One region of the Streptomyces sp. NPDC001822 genome, then DNA from elsewhere that is predicted to be linked to it. Evidence: riboswitches for the same ligand, from Rfam matches in the RefSeq annotation. Region 1 holds a riboswitch; each other region holds the start of a gene.
What was found. Region 1 has a riboswitch for cobalamin ahead of metE (5-methyltetrahydropteroyltriglutamate--homocysteine S-methyltransferase). Riboswitches for the same ligand answer to the same signal wherever they lie in the genome.
Positions count from the first base shown of each region.

Region 2: linked by a shared signal. The riboswitch ahead of ACFYY2_RS21495 (cobalamin biosynthesis protein) and the one ahead of metE (5-methyltetrahydropteroyltriglutamate--homocysteine S-methyltransferase) in region 1 are both predicted to bind cobalamin.
Region 3: linked by a shared signal. The riboswitch ahead of ACFYY2_RS18225 (ribonucleoside-diphosphate reductase subunit alpha) and the one ahead of metE (5-methyltetrahydropteroyltriglutamate--homocysteine S-methyltransferase) in region 1 are both predicted to bind cobalamin.

Region 1 is NZ_JBIATW010000001.1:404,102-413,804, forward strand. It holds gene ACFYY2_RS01850 ((2Fe-2S)-binding protein) at 1-512, shown strand, start outside; gene metE (5-methyltetrahydropteroyltriglutamate--homocysteine S-methyltransferase) at 593-2,911, opposite strand; cobalamin riboswitch at 3,094-3,242, opposite strand; gene ACFYY2_RS01860 (GNAT family N-acetyltransferase) at 3,462-3,803, opposite strand; gene ACFYY2_RS01865 (pirin family protein) at 3,800-4,795, opposite strand; gene ACFYY2_RS01870 (carboxymuconolactone decarboxylase family protein) at 4,920-5,408, shown strand; gene ACFYY2_RS01875 (polyprenyl synthetase family protein) at 5,615-6,835, shown strand; gene crtI (phytoene desaturase family protein) at 6,832-8,364, shown strand; gene ACFYY2_RS01885 (phytoene/squalene synthase family protein) at 8,361-9,341, shown strand; gene ACFYY2_RS01890 (DUF5914 domain-containing protein) at 9,338-9,703, shown strand, end outside.
Region 2 is NZ_JBIATW010000009.1:48,493-58,195, reverse strand. It holds gene ACFYY2_RS21500 (cobyric acid synthase) at 1-911, opposite strand, end outside; gene ACFYY2_RS21495 (cobalamin biosynthesis protein) at 908-1,852, opposite strand; cobalamin riboswitch at 1,960-2,155, opposite strand; gene ACFYY2_RS21490 (hypothetical protein) at 2,260-2,484, opposite strand; gene ACFYY2_RS21485 (anion permease) at 2,497-3,756, opposite strand; gene ACFYY2_RS21480 (class II aldolase/adducin family protein) at 4,013-4,672, shown strand; gene ACFYY2_RS21475 (alpha/beta hydrolase) at 4,741-5,874, shown strand; gene ACFYY2_RS21470 (hypothetical protein) at 6,059-7,357, shown strand; gene ACFYY2_RS21465 (VOC family protein) at 7,386-7,796, opposite strand; partial or broken gene ACFYY2_RS21460 (neutral zinc metallopeptidase) at 7,848-8,026, opposite strand; gene ACFYY2_RS21455 (ABC-F family ATP-binding cassette domain-containing protein) at 8,174-9,703, shown strand, end outside.
Region 3 is NZ_JBIATW010000007.1:104,149-113,851, reverse strand. It holds gene mctP (monocarboxylate uptake permease MctP) at 1-1,048, shown strand, start outside; gene ACFYY2_RS18230 (GNAT family N-acetyltransferase) at 1,174-1,674, shown strand; cobalamin riboswitch at 1,710-1,851, shown strand; gene ACFYY2_RS18225 (ribonucleoside-diphosphate reductase subunit alpha) at 1,988-4,384, shown strand; gene ACFYY2_RS18220 (ribonucleotide-diphosphate reductase subunit beta) at 4,384-5,400, shown strand; gene ACFYY2_RS18215 (hypothetical protein) at 5,397-5,609, opposite strand; gene ACFYY2_RS18210 (GlxA family transcriptional regulator) at 5,691-6,665, shown strand; gene ACFYY2_RS18205 (D-Ala-D-Ala carboxypeptidase family metallohydrolase) at 6,689-7,426, opposite strand; gene def (peptide deformylase) at 7,614-8,252, opposite strand; gene ACFYY2_RS18195 (tetratricopeptide repeat protein) at 8,334-9,326, opposite strand; gene ACFYY2_RS18190 (HD-GYP domain-containing protein) at 9,417-9,703, opposite strand, start outside.

The sequences.
Region 1 (9,703 bases):
ACCGCACCACGGATCAGCGCGTCGGCGTGTCCATCGCCCAGCTCGGCCACGCGGCACGCCTCTGGTCGCCCGTGCTCGCGTGCACCCTGCTCCACGGCATCGTGCCCGACCTCGACGCCCTGCGCAGGCAGGACACCGCCTCTGCACTCGGACTCCCGGCGCCCGCCGGGTGGTACGCCGACCGCCTTCCGGACGGTGAACTCGCCGTCGGCGCACAGGTCATGGACCATCTGAGCCGGCTGGAGGCGGGACTGGCCGTCAGGATCGCGCCACGCCTGCTGGACGGCAACGCCGCCTCCGCACTGATGGGTTCGGCCGGTGTCCTGCTGGCCGCCCGTCCGGAGACCAGGGTCCCGCTGACCCGTCTGGTCACCCGACTGCTCGGCACGGGGCGGCTGGTGGGCACCGGCTCGGTCACCGGGCCCGGCCTGGCCTTCCGCCGGCGAAGCTGCTGCCTCTACTACCGGACCCCGGCCGGCTCGAAGTGCGGGGACTGCTGCCTCGCCCGTTGATCCGCCGCTGACGCGGCCGCGGCGCACAACGGCACCGGCCGGGCCCCTCACCCCCGCCCCGGCCGGTGCCGCCCGACGGCTCAGGACGCGGAGAGCTCCGCCCTGACGGTGCGGGCCGCCGCGACCAGGTTCTCCAGCGACGCCCTCGTCTCCGGCCAGCCCCGGGTCTTCAGACCACAGTCCGGATTGACCCACAGACGCTCCGCCGGGATCGCCCGCAGCCCGGCGCGCAGCAGCCCGGCCGCCTCCGCGGCGGTCGGTACGCGGGGCGAGTGGATGTCGTACACCCCGGGGCCCGCCTCGCGCGGGTACCCGTGGGCGGCGAGCTCGTGGGCGACCCGCATGTGCGAGCGTGCGGCCTCCAGGCTGATGACGTCGGCGTCGAGATCGTCGATGGCCTGGATGATGTCACCGAACTCCGCATAGCACATGTGCGTGTGGACCTGCGTCTCCGGGCGCACTCCACCGGTCGTCAGCCGGAACGCCTCGGTGGCCCAGCCCAGGTAGGCGGGCCGGTCCGCACGGCGCAGGGGCAGCGTCTCCCGCAGTGCGGGCTCGTCCACCTGGATGACCGGCGTGCCCGCCGCCTCCAGATCACGGACCTCGTCGCGCAGGGCGAGCGCGACCTGGCGGGCGGTGTCCCCGAGCGGCTGGTCGTCGCGCACGAAGGACCAGGCCAGCATGGTGACCGGGCCGGTGAGCATGCCCTTGACCGGACGGTCGGTGAGCGACTGGGCGTACGTCGTCCAGTCCACGGTCATCGGCTCGGGGCGGGAGATGTCGCCGGCCAGGACCGGGGGGCGGACGTAGCGGGTGCCATAGGACTGCACCCAGCCGTGCCGGGTGGCGAGGTATCCCGTCAGCCGCTCGGCGAAGTACTGCACCATGTCGTTGCGTTCGGGCTCGCCGTGCACCAGCACGTCCAGCCCGGCCTTCTCCTGATACGTGATCACTTCCTGGATCTCGGCCCTGATGCGCGCCTCGTAGGCGGCCGCGTCGATGCGCCCGGCCCGCAGACCGGCCCGTGCCGCCCGCAGTTCGCCGGTCTGGGGGAACGAACCGACGGTGGTCGTCGGCAGCAGGGGCAGGCCGAGCCGGGCGTGCTGCGACGCGGCCCGTTCCTCGTACGGCAGGGTGCGCCGGGTGTCCGCCGCGGTCACCGCGGCCGTGCGGGCCCGCACGGCCGGATCGCGGGTGACGGGGGAGGTGCGGCGGGAGGCGAGGCCCGCGCGGTTGGCCGCCAGTGCGGCCGCGACGGCGCCGGTGCCCCGGGCCAGCCCCGCGGCGAGGGTCACGACCTCCTCGGTCTTCTGCCGGGCGAAGGCCAGCCAGCTCAGCACCTGCGGATCGAGCTCACGCTCGGCGGCGGAGTCGAGCGGGACGTGCAGCAGCGAGCACGAGGACGCCACGTCGACCCGGCCCGCCAGCCCGAGCAGGGTGCCGAGCGTCGACAGGGACCTCTCCAGGTCGTTGATCCAGATGTTGCGGCCGTTCACGACCCCCGCGACCAGACGCTTCCCGGGCAGGCCGCCGACGGCGGCCAGGTCGTCCACCTGCCGGGCGGCGGTCTCCGTGAAGTCGAGGGCGAGACCTTCCACCGGTGCCTCGGCCAGCAGCGGCAGGGCCTCGCCGAGACGGCCGAAGTAGGACGCGACGAGCAGCTTCGGCCGGTCGGTGAGCGAGCCGAGGTCACGGTAGGCGCTCTCGCACGCGCCGAGTTCGGCCCGGGTGCGGTCCTGGACGAGGGCGGGTTCGTCGAGCTGCACCCACTCGGCCCCGGCGGCCCGCAGGTCGGCGAGGACTTCGGCGTACACCGGCAGCAGACGGTCCAGGAGCGTGAGCGGGTCGAAGTCCTCCGCCACCCCGGGGGCCGGTTTGGCGAGGAGCAGATAGGTGACCGGTCCGACGAGCACGGGCCGCGCGGTCAGGCCCAGGGCGAGGGCCTCCGTGAGTTCGGCGACCTGCCGGGAGGAGTCCGCGGCGAAGACGGTGCCGGGACCCAGCTCCGGCACCAGGTAGTGGTAGTTGGTGTCGAACCACTTGGTCATCTCCAGCGGTGCGACGTCCTGGGTGCCGCGCGCCATCGCGAAGTACCCGTCGAGGGGGTCGGCGGCGACCGCCTCGCGGTGACGGTCGGGGACCGCTCCGACCATGACGCTGGTGTCGAGCACGTGGTCGTAGAGGGAGAAGTCACCGGTCGGGACCTCGTCGATGCCGGCCCCGGCGAGCCGCAGCCAGTTGGCGCGCCGGAGTCCGGCCGCGGTGGCGTGCAGGGCGTCGGCGGTGACGCCGCCCTTCCAGTAGCCCTCGACCGCCTTCTTCAGTTCCCGGTGCTGCCCCTGCCGGGGGTAGCCGTGCACGGTCGACCGCGCCGCCGCGGCGGTGGACTGGATGGTCACGGAGATCTCCTTCGCGAGATGAATCCCTGAGATCCCGGAGACGGGACGAGAGCGCGAAGGGGTGACGCACCGGACAGGACGACCGCGCGCGTCGGCGCGGTGAACCGCCTGATGTGTACGCCGACCCGCCCACGAGGTCACCGGGATGTCCGCGCGCGGTTCGTCCGTGCGCGGGCAGTGGCAGGTCTTCGGACTCGCGGGCACGCCCTCGTGGAATGAGGACACCTAGTGGCCGTCGCTTCCCAGGCCCTCCCGGGCCCAGTGCGAATGACGGCGGTCGTTCCCGCTCACCGCTGCGGGGCAGTCCCGGATTCCCACCGGGTTCCCTCTTGCGACGCTCCCGCCTGGCGGACGGGGCGAACCAGCTGCACCTTCCACCCTACGGGCCGCTCCGGGCGCGCCGCGCATCCTTTCCGCGATTCGGACGGGTAGGGAGGGAGGGATGCGGCGGGGGCATCGGGAGGCCGCGCCCCGCACGCCGCCGTCGCGAGCCGTGCACCCGCGGCGCCACCGGTCCTCGCCGTACGGCGAGGACCGGGCGCGCCGGCCGTCAGCGCGCCCGCGCGGTCTCCAGCCACCGCAGGACCTCGGGCGTGACCGGGTCGGTGATGTCGGCGAACTCCCCGTGCTTCTCGAGGAACTTCGCCACGTACGGGCAGACCGGCACGATCCGCATGCCCGAGGTCCGTACGTCGCTCAGCGCCTCCCGCACGAGGACGGAGGCCAGTCCCTGACCGGCGAAGGCGTCGTCGATCTCGGTGTGGAAGAAGACGCGCCGACCGTCGCGGTCGCGGTAGGCGGTGAGACCGGCTCGGACGCCGTCGACGTGGATCTCGTAGCGGTGCCGTGCGTCGACGCGCCGGACGGCCGGAGTGGTGGCGGGCTGGTTCATCGGGTGCCTTTCGGGTGCGTCGGGTTGCCACGCGGCGCGAGGGTGGCGTTCGGGAGCGCGGGGGCGGGGATACGGGCACCCGGGTAGCCGTCGACACGGCCGAACCGGTCGGAGGCGGCCTCCCAGTCGAGGCGCGCCTCGGCGATGTCCTCATGGCTGCGGCCGACGAAGTTCCACCACATGACGATGTCCTCCCCGAAGGGGGTGCCGCCCAGGAGCACGGCCCTGGCCGCGGTGTCCGTCTCGTTGGTGAGGGTCACCGTGGTGGCCCCCGGGGCCAGGTACCCGAGTTCGGCGGGGCGCAGCACCGTCCCCGCCACCCCGATGTCTCCCTGGTCGACCAGCAGGCCGTGCTCGAAGCCGGGGTCCACGGCCAGCGTCGTGCTCGCCCGCGGCCGCAGGACGATCTCCGCGCCGAGCAGCGGCGTGAAGGACGGGACGGGCGAGGTGGCCCCGGCGAGGGACCCGAGGAACACCCGGACGACGGCCCCGTCGAGCCGGACGGGGCTGGGAGCGTGACTGCGGAAGTCCCGGCCGGTGTGCCGGTGTTCGTCGGGGAGGGCGACCCAGAGCTGCACGCCGTGCAGGGAGGTGGTGTCCGGGGTGGAGACCTCGGTGTGACTGATCCCGCGGCCGCCGGTCATGAGGTTCAGTTCGCCGGGGCGCACGAGGGCGTGGCTGCCCAGGCTGTCGCGGTGCTCGATCTCCCCGCTGAACAGCCAGCTCACCGTCTGCAGGCCGATGTGCGGGTGGGGCGCCACGTCCATCCCGCCCGTCTCGGCGACGTCGTCCGGGCCGAAGTGGTCGATGAAGCACCAGGCACCGATGAGTGTGCGGGCCCTCTGGGGCAGCGTGCGCCGCACCGTCATCGCCCGAGGGCCGCCCAGGGGGACGTCGCGGGCCGGGAGCACCTCCACGCGGGCGGCGGGTGCCGGTTCCCCGCCACGGGTGTCCGCCCCCGGTACGACGCGATCCGTGCCGGTGCCGCTCATCGGGGGACCCCCGGTGCACCCAGGATAATTACATGTTCAACAATCATGCTTGATCCTAAGCCGTGGCCCATACGGGCGTTCGGCCGGTGCGAGGGACGGATCGCGTCCCGGTGAGGAGTCCGGAGTGAACGGTACGGAGGCGGCCCGCGCGGCCGGGCGGGTCTACATCGACAAGCAGAGTCCCGAGGCGTACCACGCCCTCACCGCGACGGCCGAGGCCGTGCGCACCGTCGCCGCGGAGGCGGGACTGGACCGTGTGCTGGTCGAGCTGGTCAACCTCAGGGTGTCCCAGATCAACGGCTGTGCCTTCTGCCTGGACGTCCACACCAGGGCCGCCCTGCGCGTGGGCGAGACGACGCAGCGCCTGGGGGTGCTGGCCGCGTGGCGCGACACCGAGGTCTTCAGCGCGCAGGAGCGGGCCGCCCTCGCCCTGGCGGAGGCGACCACCGAGCCGGCCGACGCGACCCTGCAGGAGGACGCCTACGCCTTCGCCCGGGAGACGCTTTCCGACGAGGCGATATCGGCCGTGATCTGGGTCGCCCTCACCATTAACGCCTTCAACCGCGTCTCCATCATGAGCAAACACCCGGTGCGCGCCGTCCCGCGGCACTGAGCCCGCGGCCGGACGGACGGATCGGGACCTTCCCGCGACGCCCCGGCACGGTGCGTCGAACGGCCCCCGCCCCGCTCTCACCCGGCATCCGGGTGAACTCCGCACCGACCGTGCCGTCCGCAGGGCAGGCATAGGCCTGACCGGGATTCCCGCGGCCGGAAGCGCCGGTGGACGCGGAAGGGGGTGCCGGGCGAAAGGGGCTCTCCATGCTCGGTCCACGGGCGACGCCGACCGGCACCGCCGCAGGCACCGGCTCCGGCGGGCCCTCGTCCACGGCAGGCGAGGCCACCCGGGCCGTCGGCACCGTCCTGGCGGACCATCTGGCCGCCAGGCTCCGGGAGGCCGGGCTGCTGGACGCGGTGTTCGCGGAGGAGGTCGCGGCCCGTGTCGCAGGGTTCGTCCTCAACGGCGGCAAGCGGCTGAGAACGGCATTCGTGTGGTGCGGATGGCTGGCCGCAGGGGGAACCGGCGACCCGGCGACGCCGCTGCGGGTCGCGGCAGCCCTGGAACTGCTCCAGGGCTGCGCACTCATGCACGACGACGTCATGGACGGATCGCCGGTACGCAGAGGCGCACCCGCCGTGCACGAGGACTTCGCCCGTGTCCACCGGGCGGCCCGCATGGGCGGTTCCGCCGCGTCCTTCTCGGCCACCGCGGCCGTGCTGGCCGGTGACCTGGCACTGGTGTGGGCCGACGACCTGCTCACCGAGACGGCGCTGGTCACCCCCCACGGCGGTGTGCTGCACCGCGAGTGGCGGGCGATGCGCGGTGAGATGGTGGCAGGGCAGTACCTCGACATGCGGGCGCAGGCGACCGGGTCGTGCGATCCGGTCCAGGCACTGAACATCGCCACGCTGAAGAGCGCGCTCTACACCGTCGAGCGGCCGCTCGCCCTCGGCGCGTCCCTCGCGGGCGCCGGCCCCCGCACCATGGACGCCCTGCGGTCCGCCGGACGCTGCGCGGGCGTCGCCTTCCAGCTCCGCGACGACCTGCTGAGCGCCTTCGGTGACCCGGCCGTGACGGGCAAGCCCGCGGACGAGGACCTGCGGGGGCGCAAACCCACCTACCTGCTCGCCGTCGGCCTCCGCCGCGCGGCGGAGTCGGGGGACGAGGAAGCGCTGGACGCGCTCGGTCCGGAAGGCGCGGCGTCGCCGGACAGGGCCGACCGGATGCGTGCGGCCCTCGAACGCACGGGCGCGCGGGCGGAGGTGGAGGACGAGATCGCGCAGTTGGCGGCAGCCGGTCTGCGTCACTTCGCGGACGCCGGTGCCGACGATCCCGCCCGGTGCGAGTTCGCGTCACTGGTGGCCGGAGCCGTCGGCGCCACGCCCGCCCGTGGGATCAACGGAGCCGGTGAGATCCGCGAGACCCACGAGGCCCGTGAAATCCGCGAGGCCCGTGAAATGAGCGCGGAGGAGGACGCATGAGGGCCCTGTCCGGTCCCACGGACCACGTGGTGGTGGTCGGCGCCGGCCTGTCCGGACTCGCCGCCGCACTGCACCTCCTCGGCGCGGGGCGCCGGGTCACCGTCGTCGAACGCGACGCCGGTCCCGGCGGCCGCGCGGGACGGCTCGAACTCGGCGGCTACCGCGTCGACACCGGGCCGACGGTGCTGACCATGCCGCACCTCGCCGACGAGGCCTTCGCCGCCGTCGGGGACAGCCTTCACCGGCGGGTCGAGCTCATCGCGCTGCATCCCGCCTACCGGGCCCGCTTCGCCGACGGCAGCCAGGTGGACGTCCACACCGACGGCGAGGCCATGGAGGCCGAGGTGCGGAGGTTCGCCGGTCCCGCGGAGGCCGCCGGATACCGTCGTCTGCGCGGCTGGCTCGAACGCCTCTACCGCGTACAGATGCGCCGCTTCATCGACACCAACTTCGACTCGCCCCTCCAGCTCCTGCATCCGGATCTGGCGCGGCTGGCCGCCCTGGGCGGCTTCGGCAGGCTGGATCCGCAGATCGGCCGCTTCCTCGCGGACCCCCGCCTTCGCCGGGTGTTCTCCTTCCAGGCGCTGTACGCGGGAGTGGCACCCGCCCGCGCCCTCGCCGCGTACGCCGTCATCGCATACATGGACACCGTCGCGGGCGTCTGGTTCCCGAAGGGCGGCATGCACGCCCTCCCCCGGGCGATGGCGGACGCGGCCGCCGACGCCGGCGGGCACTTCCACTGGTCCGCCGAGGTCACCCGGCTCGAACGCTCGGCGGGCCGGGTGAAAGCGGTACACCTGGCATCGGGCGAACGCATCACCTGCGACGCGGTGGTCCTGACGCCCGACCTGCCCGTCGTCCACCGCCTCCTCGGCCGGGCACCGCGCCGCCCGGTGCGGCTGCGCCACTCGCCCTCGGCGGTGGTCCTGCACGCCGGCACGGACCGCACCTGGCCCGAACTGGCCCACCACACCATCTCCTTCGGGGCCGCCTGGGAGAACACCTTCGACGAACTGACCCGCGCCGGGCGGCTCATGAGCGACCCGTCCCTCCTCATCACCCGGCCGACCACGCACGACCCGTCCCTCGCCCCGGCGGGCAAGCACCTCCACTACGTCCTCGCGCCCTGCCCCAACACCACGACCGGCCCGTCGGCGGGCACCTGGCGTGGACTGGGACCGCGCTACCGCGACAGCCTCCTGGCCGAACTGGAGCGCCGGGGACTCGACGGTTTCGAGGCGTCCATGGACAGGGAACTGCTCGTGACCCCCGTGGACTGGACGGCCCAGGGACACGCGGCGGGCACACCCTTCTCCGTGTCCCACACCTTCGCGCAGACCGGCCCCTTCCGGCCCCGCAACCTCGTGCGCGGACACGAGAACGTCGTGCTCGCCGGCTGCGGGACGACGCCCGGGGTCGGCGTACCGACCGTCCTCGTGAGCGGCAAGCTCGCCGCGGCCCGGGTCACAGGCCTCCGCGGTGGGGCCGGCACGCGCCGCGGACCCGTCACAGAAGGGCAGCGCCGATGAACCGACGTGAACTGGACGCCGCCGGGATCACCGGCCCCGACCTGCGAGCCGCGTACAGCCGGTGCCGCGCGCTCAACGCCCGGCACGGACGGACGTACTTCCTGGCCACCCGGCTCCTCCCGGTGGAACGCCGGTGCGCCGTGCACGCCCTGTACGGCTTCGCCCGGTGGGCCGACGACATCGTCGACGATCTGGACCGCCAGGAGCCCCCCGAGGAGCGGGACCGCCTCCTGAGGCTCCTGGAAGCGGATCTGGCCCACGGACTGCGCACCGGGGGCGGCGACGAACCCGTGGTCAGGGCCGTGGCGGACACCGCCGAGCGCTACGCCATCGACCACGGGCTCTTCGCCGACTTCCTCGTGTCCATGCGCAGCGATCTGAGTGTCACGGACTACCCGACGTACGCGGACCTGCGTGCCTACATGCACGGCTCGGCCGCGGTGATCGGGCTGCAGATGCTGCCGGTGCTCGGGACGGTCGTGGACCGGGCGGAGGCGGCGCCCCACGCGGCCGCCCTCGGTGAGGCCTTCCAGCTGACGAACTTCCTGCGGGACGTGGGGGAGGACCTGGACCGGGGCCGCGTCTACCTGCCGAAGGACATGCTCGCCTCGCACGGCGTGGACCAGGCACTCCTGCGATGGAGCCGTCGCACGGGACGCGACGACCCGCGCATCCGGGCGGCGCTCGTCGAGGCCGACGCCATGATCCGCACCGTGTACCGCGAGGCGGAGCCCGGCATCGCGATGCTGGAACCACGGGTACGGCCCTGCATCCGTACGGCGTTCACGCTGTACGGGGGAATCCTGGACGCGATCGCCGACAGCGGCTACGCCGTCCTGCACCGGCGCGCCGCCGTACCCGGGCGGCGGCGGGCGGCCGTCGCGGCGGCCGGACTCGCCGGCATCCTGCGGGCACGCGTCCTGACACGTCAGCCGGCGCCCGTGCCGGTCACCGGGAAGGAGGGCGCTCCCGGATGAACGGACCCCGCACCGGGCCCGCATGGACCCCGCCGCTCCGCCTGCGACGCTCCCCGCGGTGGGAACGGCAGGCCCCGACCTGGCGTGAGGCCAGGCCGGCGCTGATCGCCGAAGCGCTCGCCCGGGCCGCGGCACGCCCCTCGGGCAACTGGTACGTCGTCGGCTCCTCCCGGGACACGGCCGCCCGGGACCGCCCCTACGGCCGCACGGTCGCGGGCAGGGAGATCGTCCTGTGGCGGGCCGGGGACGGCACGCTGCGCGCCGGTCCCGGTGAGTGCCCCCACCTCGGGGCCCCGCTGCGCGACAGCCGGGTGACCTGCGGGACGCTCCTGTGCCACTGGCACGGACTGGCGCTGAACGGC
Region 2 (9,703 bases), on a different contig from region 1:
ATCACGAGGTCCGCGTCGGCCAGTTCCTCCGCGCGGTCCACGAACCGCACCACCACACCGGGCTCGGCCGCCAGCGCGTCCACGTCGGTGAAGTTCGACATCAGCGGTACGGCGCACACCGCGACCCGCAGCACGTCCTCGCCGTGCGGCGGCGCCACGACCGACTCGCGCACGGTGCCGCGCATCGAGACCCGCAGGCCGTCCTCCTCGTCGATGCCCAGCCCGTGGGCGTACGGCAGCACGCCGAAGGTCCGCCGCCCCGTGAGCCCGTGCAGCATGTCGAGGCCGGGCTCCAGCAGCGACACGTCACCGCGGAACTTGTTCACGAGGTAACCGGCGACCAGCGACTGGTCCTCGGCGCTCAGGAGCGCCGTCGTACCGAAGAACGAGGCGAACACGCCTCCCCGGTCGATGTCCCCGACCACCACCACCGGGAAGCGCGCGGCCCGCGCGATGCCCATGTTGACGATGTCCGTGCGCCGCAGGTTGATCTCGGCGGGGCTGCCCGCCCCCTCGCAGATCACGGCGTCGTAGGTGCTCCGCAGCTGCTCCAGGCAGTCCACGACGGTGCCCAGCAGGGCTTCCTGCCGACCGCCGTGGTAGCCGCGGGCGCTCATCTCGCCGACCGGCCTGCCCATCAGGACCACCTGGCTGGAGCGGTCGCCGCCCGGCTTCAGCAGCACCGGGTTCATCAGGGCCGACGGCTCCACCCGGGCGGCCTGCGCCTGCATCGCCTGGGCGCGGCCGATCTCCGCACCCTCCCGGGTGACGAAGGAGTTCAGCGACATGTTCTGCGCCTTGAACGGTGCGACCTTCACCCCCCGGCGCACCAGCCACCGGCAGATCCCCGCCGTGACGACGCTCTTGCCCGCGTCCGAGGTGGTGCCCGCGACCAGCAGTCCGCCGCTCATACGCCCCTCCGTCCCATGGCCGCCCGCGCCGCCGCACACACGCCGAGGGCCAGCACACTCACCCGGCGCGACAGCCGCACCGCACGTTCGATGTCGGTGACCCGCACCTCGCGGCCGGCCTCCCCGTTGAGCACCGGCCGGTGCTCGACCCGCCCGCCGTAGGCGAGGGTTCCGCCCAGGCGTACGCCGAGCGCCCCCGCGAACGCGGCCTCCACCGGGCCCGCGTTGGGGCTCGGGTGCCTGCCCGCGTCCGAGCGCCAGGCACGGACGGCCTCGCGCGGACGGCCCCCGGCGGCCACCGCGAGCGCGGCGGTGAGCCGGGCCCCGGGCCAGCCCGCGAGGTCGTCGAGCCGGGCCGACGCCCAGCCGTAGCGCCGGTAGCGGGGCGACTTGTGCCCCACCATGGCGTCGAGGGTGTTCACGGCCCGGAAACCGATCAGTCCGGGCACCCCGCCGAGCGCGCCCCACACCAGGGCCCCCACGACGGCGTCGGAGGTGTTCTCGGCGACGGACTCGACGACCGCCCGGGCGATCTGCGGCCCGTCGAGCGCCTGCGGGTCGCGGCCGCACAGATGCGGCAGCCGCTCCCGGGCGAGCTCGATGTCCCCGGCCTCCAGTGCTCCGCCGATGGCCCGGGCCTCACGGCCCAGCGACGTGCCCCCGACGACGGACCAGGTGGCGGCGGCGGTCAGTGCCACGGCGGCCGCGGGACGGTTCCGCACGGCGCGGGCCGCCAGCCCGGCGGCGGCCGTGGCACCGCCCGCGCAGACGAGCGTGTGCAGGGCCCCCCAGCCCCGGTGGTCGCGCCACAGGCGGTGCTCGGCGCCCGCGGCGGCCCGCCCGAAGGCGGCCACCGGGTGGCCGCGCCGGGGGTCACCGAGCAGCAGGTCGCCGATCAGCCCCGCGGCGGCGCCGTACGCGAAGATGCGGTCGGCTCGCACGGATCAGAGGTCCGTCGCGCCTCGGAGGGACGTCGTCACGGGTGGTGCGGGCAGGGACGCACGGCGGCCGGGCATGGCAGATGTCCTCACTCAGGGTCCGCGCCCTGGTTCGACGTGACCGGCGACGAGAGTCTCCTGGCTTCCGGATCCGCGGGTCCTCCGGCCTTCCAGCCCGCGGTGGCGGGCCGTGACTTCCGTGTGGAGGACTGCTCCCCGGTGACAGTGGCGGGACCGCGCCGGATTCGCACCGGCTTCCTCTTCTGCCGCCGTAAATGGCTCCGGCAGTCCACCACGCCCCGTGAAGGCCCGTCAACCTGCTGTTGACCTGCGAGGCTTCAGTGTGGCCGGACGCACACCGGGCCGGACACACACACGGTGTGTCCGGCCCGGAGGGGTGCCCGAGGGGGTCAGGCGACGATCAGGTAGATCCCGTACGCGACCGCCGCCGCGCACACGGCGAAGCAGGCGTACGCGCCGGTGCGCGCCAGGGCGTGGGAACCGCCGCCGCCCTGGCCCGTCCGCACCTGCTTGGCCAGGCCGGTGATGCCGAGGGTGAAGAGGCCGACGAGCGCGACGGTGACCACGAGGCTGATCCCGAAGACGGAGGCGAGAGCCGCCCAGTCGATTTTCATGCGGATGCGTCCTTACACCGTGGCCGGCCGGGCCGGGTCGGCCTGGGTGTCCGGGGCGGGGATGGTGGTCTTGAGTTCCGGGACGGGCACACCCGCGGGCGGCGGGGTGACGGCCGCGATGGCCGTCGTGACGACACCGGCGGGCTCCTCGGCGGCCTCGTCGGCCGCGTTGACGTTGGTGTGGTCGACCGGCTTGCGCCGCGAGAGCATCCAGATCGCGCCGGAACCCGCGACCAGCAGGGCGGCCGTCACGGCGACTCCCCAGGAGCCCTGCTTGGTCAGCAGCTCGGCGCCCGCGCCGACCACACCGGCGGCCGGCAGGGTCAGGCCCCAGGCGACGAACATCCGGGTGGCGGTGGACCAGCGGACCACACCCCCCTTGCGTCCGAGCCCCGCACCCATGACCGCACCGGAGACGGACTGCGTGGTGGAGAGGGAGAACCCGAGGTGCGAGGAGGCCAGGATGACCGTGGCCGCGCTGGTCTGGGCGGCGAAGCCCTGCGGCGGCCGGAGCTGGGTGAGTCCGCTGCCCATGGTGCGGATGATGCGCCAGCCGCCGAGGTAGGTGCCCAGGGCGATGGCGATACCGGCCGCGGTGATGACCCAGACCGGGGGGTTCGAACCGGGGGCGAGGACGCCGCCGGTGACCAGGGCCAGGGTGATGATGCCCATGGTCTTCTGCGCGTCGTTGGTGCCGTGGGCGAGCGAGACCAGACCGGCGGAGGCGATCTGCCCGGCCCGGTATCCCTTGGCGGTCGACTTCAGCTGTGCCTCGTCGGTGATCTTCCGGTTGAGGCGGTACGTCAGCTTCGTCGCCAGCAGCGCGGCGATACCGGCGACGAGCGGCGCGGCGACCGCGGGCAGCAGGACCTTCGTGACGACGGTGCCGCCGTTGATCGAGGACCAGCCGGCCGACGTCACCGCGGCGCCGATGAGGCCGCCGAAGAGTGCGTGGGAGGAACTGGAGGGCAGGCCGACCAGCCAGGTCAGCAGATTCCACAGGATGGCGCCGACGAGCGCGGCGAAGATGACCTCGGTTCTGAGGCCGTCCTCGCTGACGATCCCGCCGGAGATCGTCTTGGCGACCTCCACCGAGAGGAACGCGCCGACGAGGTTGAGAACGGCGGACATGGCCACCGCTGTCTTGGGCTTGAGGGCGCCGGTCGAGATGGTCGTGGCCATCGCGTTGGCGGTGTCGTGGAAACCGTTCGTGAAATCGAACACGAGAGCTGTCACGATCACAATCGCGAGCAGCAGCGTGATGTGTTCCATTTACCCAGGCAATCGTTCGACGTCATTGGCACGTGGAACGTAAGCAACCTTGGTGAACGGAAGGTGAACTGGGCAGGGCGGCGTGGTGACCCCAAGCGTGCGCGGCGGTTCCGCTTGTGTGCGTGCGAGGCGGGCCGAGCGGCCGTCGCCGTTGCGGCGCCCGGCCTCCGGCCGGTTCGGATGATCCCGTAACGCCCGGTTTGCCCCGTAGAGGAGACATCGGTCACGCGCACCCCGCGGGTCCTAGGATCTGCGCATGAACGACGGCCATCAGGACGCGATCGGACAGGCATGGGGCGGCGTCGTCGCGACGGCGCGCAGGACGGCGGCCGAGGGGCTGGTCGTCGGCACCTCGGGCAACGTGTCGGCGCGGGTCGGCGACATCGTCCTGGTCACCCCCAGCGGAGTGCCCTACGACCGGCTGGGACCGGGGGACGCGGTCGGCGTCGACCTCGCGGGACGCCAGGTCCTCGGGGACCTCGTCCCGACCAGCGAACTCCCCCTGCACCTCGCCGTGTACCGCGAGACCGCCGCGGCCGCCGTCGTCCACACCCACGCCGTGCACGCGACCGCGGTCTCCACGCTCGTGACCGAGGTGCCGCTCGTCCACTACGCCGCGGCCATGCTCGGCGGCCCGGTCCGCACGGCCCCCTACGCGCGCTACGGCACGCCGGAACTGGCCGGTCACATGCTGGAGGCCCTGCGTGACCGTACGGGCTGCCTGCTGCGCAACCACGGGACCGTGACGTACGGGGACACCCTGGACCAGGCCTACGACCGCACCGCCCAGCTCGAATGGATGTGCAGGCTCTGGCTCACCGCGAGCTCCGTGCCCGGCCGCCGCCCGAGCCTGCTCACCCCCGCCCAGCTGGACGACGTGCGCACCGCCCTGGAGGGATACGGCCAGCCGGGCTGACCCCGGACCGCGCACCGTACGGACGCCGCCCACTGGCAGCACTCCCCGAGGCCCGGGAGACTGAAGCCGTGCGCCCGGCAACAGCAGCGGCAGCGGCCGCCACCACGATCCTCGGAGTCGGCGCGGCAGCGGTCGCCGCCGGCCGGTACGCGAGCGACACCGCCCTCGGGGCCCCGTCGCAGCCGCGTCCGTTCCCCGCCGACCGCCGGATGACCGTGCACGCCACGGCGGCCGGGCAGGTGACACTGACCCGGTCCTTCGCGGCGCTGCGTCCCGGTGTCTACGGCCTGACCGCACGCGACGTCCACGCGGTCGTGGGCCCGGTCGTCGGCCAGACGGCCGACGGCTCGGCGGACACCGTCGTACGGCGGCTCGAACGTGTGAACCTCGGCAGCCTGAAACCGGGCGCCCGGGTCCGCCTCACCCCCGAGATCCACCGCGGTGATCCGCTCGCCGCCCTCGGCCTCGCCTTCAAGGAGGTCGAGGTCCCCGGAGAGCTCGGCGCCCTGCCGGCCTGGTTCGTCCCCGGCGCCCGCGACACCTGGGTCATCACGGTCCACGGCCTCGGCACCACGCGGGAGCACCCGCTGAACGTCCTGGGCTTCCTCCACGCCCAGCAGCTGCCCGTGCTCGACCTCGCCTACCGGGGCGACCCCGGGGCCCCACGCTCCCCCGACGGCCTCGGGCACCTCGGCGAATCCGAGTGGCGCGACCTCGACGCCGCCATCCGCTACGCCGTGCGCTACGGGGCCGAGAGCGTCATCCTGCACGGCTGGTCCTCGGGCGCCTCGATGGCCCTGCACGCGGCCGTCAACTCCGCCCTCCGCGACCGGATCCGCGGCCTCGTGCTCGACTCCCCGGTGCTGGACTGGCGGACCACCCTGCGCGCCCTCGCGACCTCCCGGGGCGTCCCCGCCGCGCTGCTGCCGCTCGCCGTCCGGGCGGCCCAGGGCCAGACCGGCCTCCGCGGGGCCCCGCTGCTGCACACCTCGGTGCCCTCCGCCCTGCACTGCCCGGCCCTCGTCGTGCACGGCCCCGACGACACCCTCGCGCCCTGGCGGCCGTCGCGGGAGCTCGCCGCCCGCCGCCCCGACCTGGTGACCCTGCACTCCGTGGCGCAGGCTCCGCATGCGGCGATGTGGAACGCGGACCCGGCCGGTTACGAGGAGGCGCTCCGGCGCTTCCTCACGCCCCTGATGTGAGCTGATGGGCCGGAACGGCCCGGTTGGTGACCCCGTCGCAAAGCCTCCCGAACCCCGGCCGTGCGGCTTCCGTTTGGGCTTTCGGCCCGTCAGAGGCAAGACTGCTCCCGTGACGTCCCGTACCCCGCGCGACTCCAGGCTGCGACTTGTCCGCCCGCGACCCCAGGCGACCGCCCGCAAGGCAGTGACGACCCGGCGCACCAGGCCGGCCCCCCGCCCGCCCGAGGGCACACCGCCCCCGGCGGAGCTGGCGCGGCAGGCCCGGGCCGTGCTCGCCGACGCCGTACGGATCGCCCTGTGGGCGGCCGGCGGCGCGAGCCCCGGAACCGCTCCGCTCGCCCCGGGCGCCCTCGAACGCGCCTCGGCCGCGCTGGAGCTCTCCCCGGACCACGTGCGGGCCGGATGGGACCGTGCGAGGCTCGCCGGACTCATCGAGCTCCACGGCGACACCGCGCGCCCCGGCTGGCGGCTGCGCGCGTGGGACCGTGACGACTCCGCCGTGCTGCGCGGCTGGGTCGCGCTCTTCGACGCATGGTCGCTCGTCCACGCCTCGCCCGACGGCATCGAGGCCACCGCCGTGGCGGAGGCCGTCGAGGCCGTGCCCCAGGTCCTCTCCCTCCTCCAGCTCTCGGCCGGCCCCGTCACCGTGCCCGCGCTCCTCGACCTGCTGGGCCAGCGGGTCGCCGAACTCCACGACGAACGGTGCGAGGTGCCGTCCGGCCCGCCGGAGCAGCCCGCCCCCGCCGACGGGAGCCCGACCGAGCTGAACGCACTGCTGCTCGACTGGGCCCTGGAAGGGCTCGCCTCCGTCGGCGCGCTCACCCTCGGCGCCGGACACGCCACCCTGACCCCCCTGGGCAACTGGGCGGTCTGGGTGAAGCTGGAGCAGATCTGCGTCGCCGCCCAGAGCCCGGCCGGCAACATCGAGCAGTCCGCCGCCGACATGCTGCTCGGCTGCGCGCGGCTCACTCCCGGACCGGCCCGCGCCGAGTACAGGGCCTGGCTCGCCGCGCGGACGGTCGGCAGCGCCGTCACCGAACTCCTGGCCGTCGCCCGGGGCGAGGACGCCCTGCTCCGGGGCCTCGCCTTCGAGGCGCTGCGCGTGGTCGGGGCCCCCGCCGAGCCCGTCGTGCGCTCCGTCGTCACCGAGGCGCCGCTGCGTCCCTACGCGCTCCTGTGGCTCGCCGAGTACGAGGGCTGCGACCCGGACGACGCCCAGGACGTGCTGAGCCGCGAGGAGGCCACCTGGCTCTGGGTCGACACCGCCGCCGCCGTGGCCGACCACGGTGAGACGGGCCTGCTCGTCCGCCACCTCGACTCCGCCGTCCAGGGCACGGTCCCGGCGCTGCTGGACGAGGTGCGGGCCGTGGGACACCCGCGCACCGTCCAGGTGCTGGTCGCCCTGGCGGCCGCCCATCCCGACCCGGCCCTCGCCAAGGCCGTGCGCCGCGCGGCGTTCCAGGTGCACACGGGCGGGGTATGACGGCGGCGGGAGAGCGCTCCGGGGGCGGTCAGCCGGCCGGCCCCGGGGCGTAGGTGCCGAAGCTCCAGACGTTGCCCTCCGGATCCCGGGCCATGTAGTCCCGCGATCCGTAGTCCTGGTCGGTGGGCGGCATCAGGATCTCCACACCGTGCTCCACCGCCCGCGCGTGGTGCTCGTCCACCTCGTCGAGCACGACGTACACCCCGGCGGGGCCGGCGCCGGCCATCGCCGAGGCGAAGACGCCCTCCCGCCCCTTGGAGCCGAGCATCACCCTGCCGTTGCCGCAGGCCAGCTCGGCGTGGACCACGCTCCCGTCCTCGCCCTCGTACACCGCCTCGGCCGTGAATCCCAAGGCCGTGATGAGCACCTCGATCGCAGCCTTCGCGTCGTCGTAGAGAATCGTCGGGTACACCGTGGGAACACCGTCCGCGCGTGCCATTCGGCTCGCCCTCCTCCTGCTCGTCCGCACCGTATCGATGTGATCTGCGTCTCAGTCTTCCACCCGGCACCGACAACCGGCCGTCGGCGGGCGTCCGCGTCGGCCGAAGGTGTCGCACCGGCCCGGGTCCCGCGTGCGGAAACCCGTGGTGAACCACTGCCGCCGCTGTGCCGACGACACGTGCCCGTCCAGGACTCCGGGTCCACGCCGCCCCGGAACCGCTCCCGGACGGAGCCGGGAGGGGCCGGGAGCATGCGGAGAACCAGGCCGGCACCGCCAGTAGACTGAGTCCCATGGCAATTCTCCTTGTGCATTAGACGGCGTCGAGTCGTGAGCCCGCTGTCCCTCCGCCGTCCATACCGCCCTGGAGTATTTCCGTGATCACCGCCTCCGGCATCGAGCTGCGCGCCGGCGCCCGCATCCTCATCGAGTCCGCCTCCTTCCGTATCGCCAAGGGCGACCGCATCGGCCTCGTCGGGCGCAACGGCGCCGGCAAGACCACCCTGACCAAGTGCCTGGCGGGGGAGGGGACCCCGGCCGGCGGCACCATCACGAGGGGCGGCGAGGTCGGCTACCTCCCGCAGGACCCCCGCACCGGCGACCTCGACGTCCTGGCCCGCGACCGCATCCTCTCGGCCCGCGGGCTCGACGAGATCCTGCGCAAGATGCGGGAGAACGAGGAGCGGATGTCGACCGGCAAGGGCGCCACCCGCGAGAAGGCCATGAAGCGGTACGAGCGCCTGGAGACGGAGTTCCTCACCAAGGGCGGATACGCCGCCGAGGCCGAGGCCGCCACCATCGCCGCCGCGCTCAGCCTGCCCGACCGGGTGCTCGGCCAGCCCCTGCACACCCTGTCCGGTGGTCAGCGCCGCCGTGTCGAGCTCGCCCGGATCCTCTTCTCGGACGCCGACACCCTGCTCCTCGACGAGCCCACCAACCACTTGGACGCGGACTCGATCGTCTGGCTGCGCGACTACCTCAAGACCTACCGCGGCGGCTTCGTCGTGATCTCCCACGACGTCGAACTCGTCGAGACGGTGGTCAACAAGGTGTTCTACCTGGACGCCAACCGCGCCCAGATCGACATCTACAACATGGGCTGGAAGCTCTACCAGCAGCAGCGCGAGGCCGACGAGAAGCGCCGCAAGCGCGAGCGCCAGAACGCCGAGAAGAAGGCCGCGACCCTCAACGCCCAGGCCGACAAGATGCGCGCGAAGGCGACCAAGACCGTCGCCGCCCAGAACATGGCCAAGCGGGCGGACCGCCTGCTCGCCGGCCTGGAGGCCGTGCGGGTCTCGGACAAGGTCGCCAAGCTGCGCTTCCCCGATCCCTCCCCCTGCGGCAAGACCCCGCTGATGGCGGAGGGCCTGTCCAAGTCCTACGGGTCGCTCGAGATCTTCACCGATGTGGACCTCGCCATCGACAAGGGCTCCCGGGTCGTCATCCTCGGCCTCAACGGTGCGGGCAAGACCACCCTGCTGCGTCTCCTCGGCGGCGCGGAGAAGCCCGACACCGGCGAGATCATCGAGGGGCACGGCCTCAAGCTCGGCTACTACGCGCAGGAGCACGAGACCCTCGACCCCGAGCGCACCGTCCTGGAGAACATGCGCTCCGCGGCACCCGACCTCGACCTCGTCGACGTCCGCAAGACGCTCGGTTCGTTCCTGTTCTCGGGCGACGACGTGGACAAGCCCGCCGGCGTGCTCTCCGGTGGTGAGAAGACCCGGCTCGCCCTGGCGACGCTGGTCGTCTCGTCCGCCAACGTGCTGCTGCTCGACGAGCCCACGAACAACCTCGACCCCGCCAGCCGCGAGGAGATCCTCGGGGCGCTGCGCACCTACAAGGGCGCCGTCGTCCTCGTCACCCACGACGAGGGCGCCGTCGAGGCGCTCCAGCCGGAGCGGATC
Region 3 (9,703 bases), on a different contig from region 1:
CCTGATCTACCTGGTCATCGCGGTGGCCATCATCTACATCCCGATCAAACTCGGCGGCTTCGACGACATCTTCGCGAAGGCCGGCGAGGCGTTCGCCCAGACCAACGAGGCGACGGGCAAACCGAGGGGCGCGCTCGTGCCCGGGGAGATGGGCCAGTGGGGCTACGCGACGCTGGCACTGGGCTCCGCGCTCGCGCTCTTCATGTACCCGCACTCGATCACGGCGACGCTCTCCAGCCGCAGCCGTGAGGTGATCCGGCGCAACACCACGATCCTGCCGCTGTACTCCCTGATGCTGGGCCTGCTCGCGCTGCTCGGCTTCATGGCGATCGCGGCCGGGATCAAGGTCGACAACGGTCAGCTGGCGATCCCCCAGCTGTTCGAGAACATGTTCCCCGACTGGTTCGCGGGTGTGGCCTTCGCCGCGATCGGGATCGGCGCCCTGGTGCCAGCCGCGATCATGTCGATCGCCGCGGCGAACCTCTTCACCAGGAACATCTACAAGGACTTCATCAAGCCGGACGCGACCCCGGCGCAGGAGACCAAGGTCTCCAAGCTGGTCTCGCTGCTGGTCAAGGTGGGCGCGCTCGCCTTCGTCCTCACCATGGACAAGACGGTCGCGATCAACTTCCAGCTGCTCGGCGGGATCTGGATCCTCCAGACCATGCCGGCGCTGGTGGGCGGCCTGTTCACCCGGTGGTTCCACCGCTGGGCCCTGATCGCCGGCTGGGCCGTCGGCATGATCTACGGCACGGTGGCCGCGTACGGTGTCGCCAGCCCGACCCAGAAGCACTTCGGCGGCTCCTCGAAGGAGATCCCCGGCATCGGCGAGATCGGCTACATCGGTCTCACCGCGTTCGTGCTGAACGTCCTCGTCGTCGTCGTGCTGACCTTCGTCCTGAACGCGCTGAAGGCCCCGGCGGGTATCGACGAGACCTCGCCGTCCGACTACACCGCGGACGTCGGCGAGCCCGGCGTCAAGGTCACGCTCCCGCCGGCCACGGTGGGTGCGCCGGGAGGCGAGCCCGAGCCCCTGGAACGCCTGTAGCCCGTGACGTCGTCGGTCCCGGCGGGTCCGCCCCGCCGGGACCGACGCGTGTGCGGGGTGCTCGCTCCGGCGAAGACCTCACGGGAGTACGTGCGCGGGACGGGTGTCTGCGGCAGACTCCGCGCATGGACGTTTCGATCAGGCCGGTCCGCGCCGCCGAGCACGAGGCCCTGGGCGAGATCACCACCCGGGCCTACCTCGACGACGGGCTGCTGGACTTCGCCGCGGCCGATCAGTACGCCGAACAGCTCCGCGCCGTCGGACGGCGCGCCGCGGAGGCGCTCGTGCTGGCGGCGGTGGGCTCCGACGGCGGCGTGCTGGGAGGTGTCACCTATGTCACCCCGGGCAGCCCGTGGACCGACATCGCCGCAGAGGACGAGGCCGAACTCCGGATGCTGGCCGTCTCCCGTGAAGCGCGGGGACGTGGTGCCGGCGAGGCGCTCGTCCGGGCCTGCGTCGAGCGGGCACGCGCCACCGAGAGGCTCTCCGGGGTGGTCCTGTCGACCCAGCCGGCCATGGAGTCCGCCCACCGCGTCTACCGGCGCCTCGGCTTCGCGCGGACCCCGGAACGCGACTGGAGCCCTCTCCCCGGGTTCACCCTGCTGACGTTCCGTCTGGCCTTTTGACCCATCACGACACTACATGTGGGGGCTGCCTCAATCGGCAGCCCCCACATGTATGCTCGACCTCGCTGTCGCCGCAGGGGAATCCGGTGTGAATCCGGAACTGTCCCGCAACGGTGTGATCGGTGTGCATTCGCGCACCGCGGAGTCCGAGGACCTGCCGACGGTGCGTCCGGCTCGACCGAACCGGACGCCGAGACGTCCGGGTCCCGCGGAGGGCCGGTGGACGCCGTGCGCGCCGTGCTCCCTCCCCGGGTGCGACCGTGCCCGGCTGCCCCGCTCCCGCAGGCCCCGAGCCGAGCGAGGGATAGCCCCAGTGACCATCGCGCCCGCAGACCCGGTTTCAGCCGCGGAATCCGAGAGCCTCACGACCGACGCGCCCGGGACCGCACTGTTGCGGACCCTGACCGGTCTGACCGCCGATCTGCCCGACACCGACCCCGGACGGGTCGCGGCCGCCGCGCTGCGCGGCCGGAGCGCGCGGGCGGACGAGGCCGAGCTGCGCTCGCTGGCCACCGAGGCCGCCGCGGGCCTGATCTCGGAGGACCCGGCCTACTCCCGGCTCGCCGCCCGGCTGCTCACCCTCGCGATCGCGGAGGAGGCGGCGGGCGAGGGGGCGGTCTCCTTCTCCTCGTCGGTCGCCGTGGGGCACCGCGAGGGCCTGATCGCCGACCGTACGGCCGAGTTCGTCACGCTGCACGCGGCCGCCCTGGACGCGCTGGTGGAGCGCTCGCTCGCCGACGGGGCGGACGACCGCTTCGGCTACTTCGGCCTGCGCACGCTGCACAGCCGCTATCTGCTGCGCCACCCGCTCACCCGGCAGGTCATCGAGACCCCGCAGCACTTCATGCTGCGCGTGGCCGCCGGGCTCGCCGAGGACACCTCGCAGCGTGCCCTGGACGAGGTGGCCGCCCTGTACGGCCTGATGAGCCGCCTCGACTACCTGCCGTCCTCGCCGACCCTCTTCAACTCCGGCACCCGGCACCCGCAGATGTCCTCCTGCTATCTGCTGGACTCGCCGCTGGACGAGCTCGACTCGATCTACGACCGCTATCACCAGGTGGCCCGCCTCTCGAAGCACGCGGGCGGCATCGGCCTCTCGTACTCCCGTGTCCGCGCCCGGGGTTCGCTGATCCGCGGCACGAACGGCCACTCCAACGGCATCGTGCCGTTCCTCAAGACCCTGGACGCCTCGGTCGCCGCGGTCAACCAGGGCGGCCGGCGCAAGGGCGCCGCCGCCGTCTACCTGGAGACCTGGCACGCCGACATCGAGGAGTTCCTGGAGCTGCGCGACAACACCGGCGAGGACCAGCGGCGTACGCACAACCTCAACCTCGCGCACTGGATCCCGGACGAGTTCATGCGCCGCGTCGACGCCGACACCGAGTGGTCGCTGTTCTCCCCGGCGGACGTGCCCGAGCTGGTCGACCTGTGGGGCGACGAGTTCGACGCGGCCTACCGCGCGGCCGAGGCCAAGGGCCTGGCCCGCAAGTCGATGCCCGCGCGTGAGCTGTACGGCCGCATGATGCGCACCCTCGCGCAGACCGGTCAGGGCTGGATGACCTTCAAGGACGCGTCCAACCGCACGGCCAACCAGACCGCCGAGCCGGGCCGGGTCGTGCACTCCTCGAACCTCTGCACCGAGATCCTGGAGGTCACCGACGACGGCGAGACGGCCGTCTGCAACCTGGGTTCGGTCAACCTGGGCGCGTTCGTGGCCGACGGCGGCATCGACTGGGAGCGGCTGGACGCCACCGTGCGCACCGCCGTGACGTTCCTGGACCGGGTCGTCGACATCAACTTCTACCCGACCGAGCAGGCCGGCCGGTCCAACGCCCGCTGGCGGCCGGTGGGCCTCGGCGCGATGGGCCTCCAGGACGTCTTCTTCCGGCTGCGGCTGCCCTTCGACTCCCCCGAGGCCCGCGCCCTGTCCACGAAGATCTCCGAGCGGATCATGCTGGCCGCGTACGAGGCGTCCTGCGACCTGGCCGAGCGGTCGGGTCCGCTGCCCGCCTGGTCCGAGACGCGCGCCGCGCGGGGTGTGCTGCACCCCGACCACTACGACACCGAGCTCAGCTGGCCGGAGCGCTGGGACGCGCTGCGCGCCCGGGTCGCGAAGACCGGGATGCGCAACTCGCTGCTGCTGGCCATCGCGCCGACGGCGACGATCGCCTCGATCGCGGGCGTGTACGAGTGCATCGAGCCGCAGGTCTCGAACCTCTTCAAGCGCGAGACGCTCAGCGGTGAGTTCCTCCAGGTCAACGGCTACCTGGTGGACGAGCTGAAGCGGCTCGGCGTGTGGGACGCCCGGACCCGTGAGGCGCTGCGCGAGGCGAGCGGTTCCGTGCAGGGCTTCGCGTGGATCCCCGAGGACGTCCGGGCGCTGTACCGCACGGCGTGGGAGATCCCGCAGCGCGGCCTGATCGACATGGCGGCGGCCCGTACGCCGTTCCTCGACCAGAGCCAGTCGCTCAACCTGTTCCTGGAGACGCCGACGATCGGCAAGCTCTCCTCGATGTACGCGTACGCCTGGAAGCAGGGGCTGAAGACGACGTACTACCTGCGCTCGCGCCCGGCGACCCGGATCGCGCGCGCGGCGTCCGGGCAGGCCGCGGCCGCCGCCCCCATTCCCGTACAGCAGGCGTCGTCTCCCGACGCGGACGCGATCGCCTGCTCCCTCGAAAACCCCGAGTCCTGCGAGGCCTGCCAGTAATGACCACGTCCGAGAGCAAGAACCTCCTCGACCCGGGCTTCGAGCTGACCCTGCGCCCCATGCGCTACCCGGACTTCTACGAGCGCTACCGGGACGCGATCAAGAACACCTGGACGGTCGAGGAGGTGGACCTCCACTCCGACGTCGCCGACCTCGCCAAGCTCTCGCCCGGCGAGCAGCACATGATCGGCCGGCTGGTGGCGTTCTTCGCGACGGGTGACTCGATCGTCTCGAACAACCTCGTGCTGACGCTGTACAAGCACATCAACTCGCCCGAGGCGCGCCTCTACCTGTCGCGCCAGCTGTTCGAGGAGGCCGTGCACGTCCAGTTCTATCTGACGCTGCTCGACACCTACCTGCCCGATCCCGAGGACCGTGCGGCGGCGTTCGACGCGGTCGAGGAGATCCCCTCGATCCGCGAGAAGGCGCAGTTCTGCTTCCGGTGGATGGACTCGGTCGAGAAGATCGATCGGCTGGAGACGAAGGCGGACCGCCGCCGCTTCCTGCTGAACCTGATCTGCTTCGCCGCGTGCATCGAGGGGCTGTTCTTCTACGGCGCCTTCGCGTACGTCTACTGGTTCCGCTCGCGCGGTCTGCTGCACGGTCTCGCCACGGGCACCAACTGGGTGTTCCGTGACGAGACGATGCACATGAACTTCGCCTTCGAGGTCGTGGACACCGTCCGCAAGGAGGAGCCGGACCTCTTCGACGACGAGCTCCAGCAGCAGGTCACCGACATGCTGCGGGAAGCGGTGGACGCGGAGCTGCAGTTCGGCCGTGACCTGTGCGGCGAGGGCCTGCCCGGCATGAACACCGATTCGATGCGCCAGTACCTGGAGTGCGTCGCCGACCAGCGGCTCACCCGGCTCGGCTTCCCGCCGCTCTACGGTTCGGAGAACCCGTTCTCCTTCATGGAGCTGCAGGGTGTGCAGGAGCTGACGAACTTCTTCGAGCGCAGGCCGTCCGCCTACCAGGTGGCGGTGGAGGGGTCCGTCGGCTTCGACGACGACTTCTAGACCCTGGCCCACGACCTGAGGTGGGGGCGCCGCGTGGCCGTGACCGGCCGTGCGGCGCCTCGCCTTTGCGGGGGTGCCGTCCGCCGCCGCAGATCCGCCTCCCGCAGTTCGGCGTCGATCCGCCGCTCCCGCGCGAGGCCGGCGAGGGCGGGCAGCAGGACGAGGGCGACGAGGGCCGCGGTGACCAGGAAGCTCAGGAATGTGTTCATGGCTCCACTGTCGTGCCCGCGACGAGATTGGGGCAGTGGCAGGACTGTCATGCACCCACGAATTACTGACACAATGACGCCATGCTGAAGAATGTGGCCGTCCTGCTGCTCGACGAGGTCCACCCCTTCGAACTCGGCGTCCTGTGCGAGGTGTTCGGGCTCGACCGCTCGGACGAGGGCCTGCCGGTGACCGACTTCGCGGTCGTCTCCGCGGAGGGCCCGGTCCTGCGGACCCACGCCGGATTCACCATCAGCACACCCCACGGGCTGGAGCGGCTGGAGGAGGCCGACCTCGTCGCCGTGCCCGCGGGCAGCCACTTCACGGCGCGGGAGTATCCGGAGGAGGTCCTCGACGCCCTGCGCCGGGCCGTCGCGCGCGGCGCGCGGGTGCTGAGCGTCTGCTCCGGCGCGTACGTCCTCGGTGCCGCCGGGCTGTTGAACGGCCGCCGGTGCACCACCCACTGGCGCCACGCCGACGAACTGGCCCGGCGCTTCCCGGAGGCACGCGTCGAGCCGGACGTGCTGTACGTCGACGACGGCGCGGTCATCACGTCGGCGGGCACCGCCGCGGGGATCGACGCCGCCCTGCACCTGGTCCGCCAGGCGCACGGTCCCGCCGTGGCGAACGCCATCGCCCGGCGCATGGTGGTCCCCCCGCACCGGGACGGCGGCCAGGCGCAGTACATCAAGCGGCCGTTGCCCCGGACCCGGTGCGACACGGTCGGCGAGACGCTCGCCTGGATGGAGCGCCATCTCGACCAGGAGATGACCGTGGAGCAGCTGGCGGCACAGACGCACATGTCGCCCCGGACCTTCGCGCGGCGCTTCCAGCAGGAGACGGGCACCACTCCGTACCGCTGGCTGCTCAGGCAGCGCGTGCTGCTGGCGCAGCACCTGCTGGAGACGTCGGACGAGACGATGGACACGATCGCGGGACACACGGGTTTCGGGAACGCGGCCGCCCTGCGCCACCAGTTCGTGCGCTCGCTGGGCACGACGCCGAACGCCTACCGCCGCACGTTCCGGGGGCCGGGCGGTCTGACCGAGGCGGCCTGACCGGCGGCCCCCGGAGCGCGCCGTCAGATGCCGCAGCCGGAGGCGGACCAGAAGTGGCTGGGCCCCTGGTTCACGTGGATGTGGTCGCTGTGGCCGGCGTAGCCCGGACCGAGGATCCCGTTGAAGCCGTGGTTGCGGGCCTGCTTCGCGATGGTGCACAGCGAGTGCGGCCCCGATCCCAGGTCGACCGCGTCGCCGTAGAGGTGGCGGCTGTTCGTCGCTCCGCCGACCGCCGCGTTGCAGGAGGTGGAGCGGAAGCCGCTGGTGACCCGGATGGACTGGTCGCCGAGCGCGTGCCGCAGCGCCTCCAGCTTCCACATGCTGCTCAGGGCGTTCGCCTTGGCCGTGCCGGCCGCCACGGCCCCGCCGGCCCAGGTGCTGTTGCAGGTGTTGAGCTCGGGGTAGGTGAAGTGGATCGGCGTGCAGTCGTCGTCCTGCAGCGCGTAGAGCTTGGACTGCGTGGCCGGGCCCGCGATCCCGTCCGCGGCGAGGCCGTAGGCGGACTGGAAGCGCTTGACGGCGGCGGTGGTGGCCGGACCGTACGAACCGTCGACGGCCAGCACGGCGTTGTATCCCGGGTAGCCGGACACCCTGATCTGGAGCTGGGTGACGTCGTTGCCGGTGGCGCCCGGCGACAGGGTGCGGGTCCAGGTGTAACAGCCGTCGGCCTGCGCGGTGCCCGCGGTGACGACGGCCCCGCCTACAGCGAAAGCCATGGTCATGACAAGGCCGAGCAGGAGATGTGCGGTACGTCTGAGCATCGGGGTCTCCCTGCGCGATGAGGTGGACGGGTGAGCGTACCGGTGAGCCTGTCGGACGGGTCGACGCGCGTCAACCACGCCCGGCGGAAGGCCGGTCGAAGGAAATCCGTGCGCTGACGCGCCACGGCCCACGGCGCGCCGAAGGGGCCCCGCCGGCGGCGGGGCCCCTTCGCCACAATGGCCGGGATCAGTCGTTGGGGACGACCTCGTAGCGGGGTTCGCCCTCCGCCATCTGCTTCAGCGCGTCTTTGCGGTCCCGCTTCGAGAGCCGGTCGATGTAGAGGTAGCCGTTGAGGTGGTCCGTCTCGTGCTGGAGGCAGCGCGCGAAGTACCCGCTGCCGCGCACCTTGATCGCGTTGCCCTGGGCGTCCTGACCGCGCACCACCGCGTAGTCGGGACGCGCGAGCGCCGCGTAGGCCGTCGGCACCGAGAGGCAGCCCTCGTTGGAGTCGTCGAGGTTGCGCTGCTCGGGAGCCAGGTCCTCCAGGACCGGGTTGCAGATCACGCCGACGTGCCGGACGTTGTCGTCGTCCATGCAGTCGTAGACGAAGACCTTGCGGTCCACTCCGATCTGGTTGGCGGCCAGGCCCACGCCCTGGGCGGTCCGCTGGCTCGCGAACATGTCGTCGATCAGCCGCGCGAGCTCGTCGTCGAACTCCGTGACGTCCTTGCACTCCTTGTGCAGAACCGGGTTGCCCACGACCGTGATCGGACGGGACGTGCCGCGCTCGCGGTACGCCGCCTCACGCGCCTCGCAGTCCTCTGTGTCCACGAGGAATCCCTCGTCGTCCACACCGGTCCGCTGGTCCGTCTCCTGCTGCGACATGTCCGCCGTAAGCCTTCCTGCAAGCCTGAAACCCGTGAGTACCGCACCGCGATCGGTGCGCGTACAGCCTACGGGCACTGCTCAGCAGACTTCCTCCAGATCACGCCACTCACGGCTGTCCGGGCTGTCCGCCACCCAGCCGTCCAGCAGTCCGCGCACCAGCGCGGCGGGCGCCGCTATCCCGCACTCACGCTCCGGAACCCACAGGTCACCGGCGGTCCGGTGCCCCAGCGGGCCCGGATGCCCCGGCTCACTGTGGTCATGCGGATCGAGGTGCTCGCCGTCGCCCTCGTCACTCTCCATCCGGCTCTCGGAACAGGCACGGCAGAGCAGCCGCACGGAGGACGACCAGTCCTCGGCGGCGAAGCCGGCGTCCGAGGCCAGCTGCTCCAGCGCGTCCCGGTCCGCCTCGGTGGCGGCTTCCAGCAGCACCACCCAGGTGGGGACGGGCGAGGGCGCCCAGAGCTCGATCTCGTCGAAGACGGGGTAGGACGGCCCGGCGGCGGTGACCCGCTCGCCGTTCGGCACACCGTCGTGCAGGACGACCTCGCCCCAGCGCCGCCCCGAGGAGGGCAGCGGGATCGACAGCACTTCCATCCGCGCCGGATCCAGCCGACGGCCCCAGACGACCTCGGCCTCGCCCTCGGGCGAGAGCCGCACGGCCGCGCTGCCCAGCTCCATGCCCGTGGGTTCGCTGTTGGCCGCGGCGTTGTACTGGCCGCTGCCGGGCACCTTGAGCCCGTACGCCTGCCAGGCACGGCGCGCCAGCGGCCAGTCCTGGAGCGCGGTGGCGGCGATCCCGACGTTCCACCAGTCCGGGGCGCCGGACTCCCGGTCCAGCAGGGCGACGGCCCGCAGTCCCGCGGCCCTCGCCTGCTCCCAGTCGTGCCGGAACTTGTGCAGCAGTGCGAGATTGAACCAGGACTCCGAAAGCCAGGGCTCCAGGTCCGCCGCACGCGTCAGCAGCGCCCCCGCGTCCTCGTACCGGCCGTCGCCGATCAGCGTGAACGCGCGGTCCGTGGCCTGCCGCCAAGAGGCGGACGGCCGATGCCGTACCTTCCCGAAGATCCTCACGATTCCCGCCTGTCCCGACTGGACACCCTCGTTTGCCGCTCTCTTCGCATCCAACCATGCCGGGCCGGACGCTCGCTCATTACCCGTGGGTTACCCGGTCCGCACCGGCACGGGACCGCCTCGCGCCAGGACCCTGGCCAGCGCTTCGACCACCTGTGGCTGGTAGTCGCGGCCGGTGCCGAGCCTGAGCTGCTCCAGCGCCCGCAGGGACCCCTTGCCGCCTTCCCCGCACAGGTCGTCGTACGCGTTGACCGTACGGACGATTCTGGCGGCAGTCTGCTGTTCCCGGTACGGATCCGCCTGCCGCTCCACCACCACGGCCACCGCGGGGTCCACCCCGGTCTGCCGCACGACGGCCCCGCCCAGCAGGGCGATAC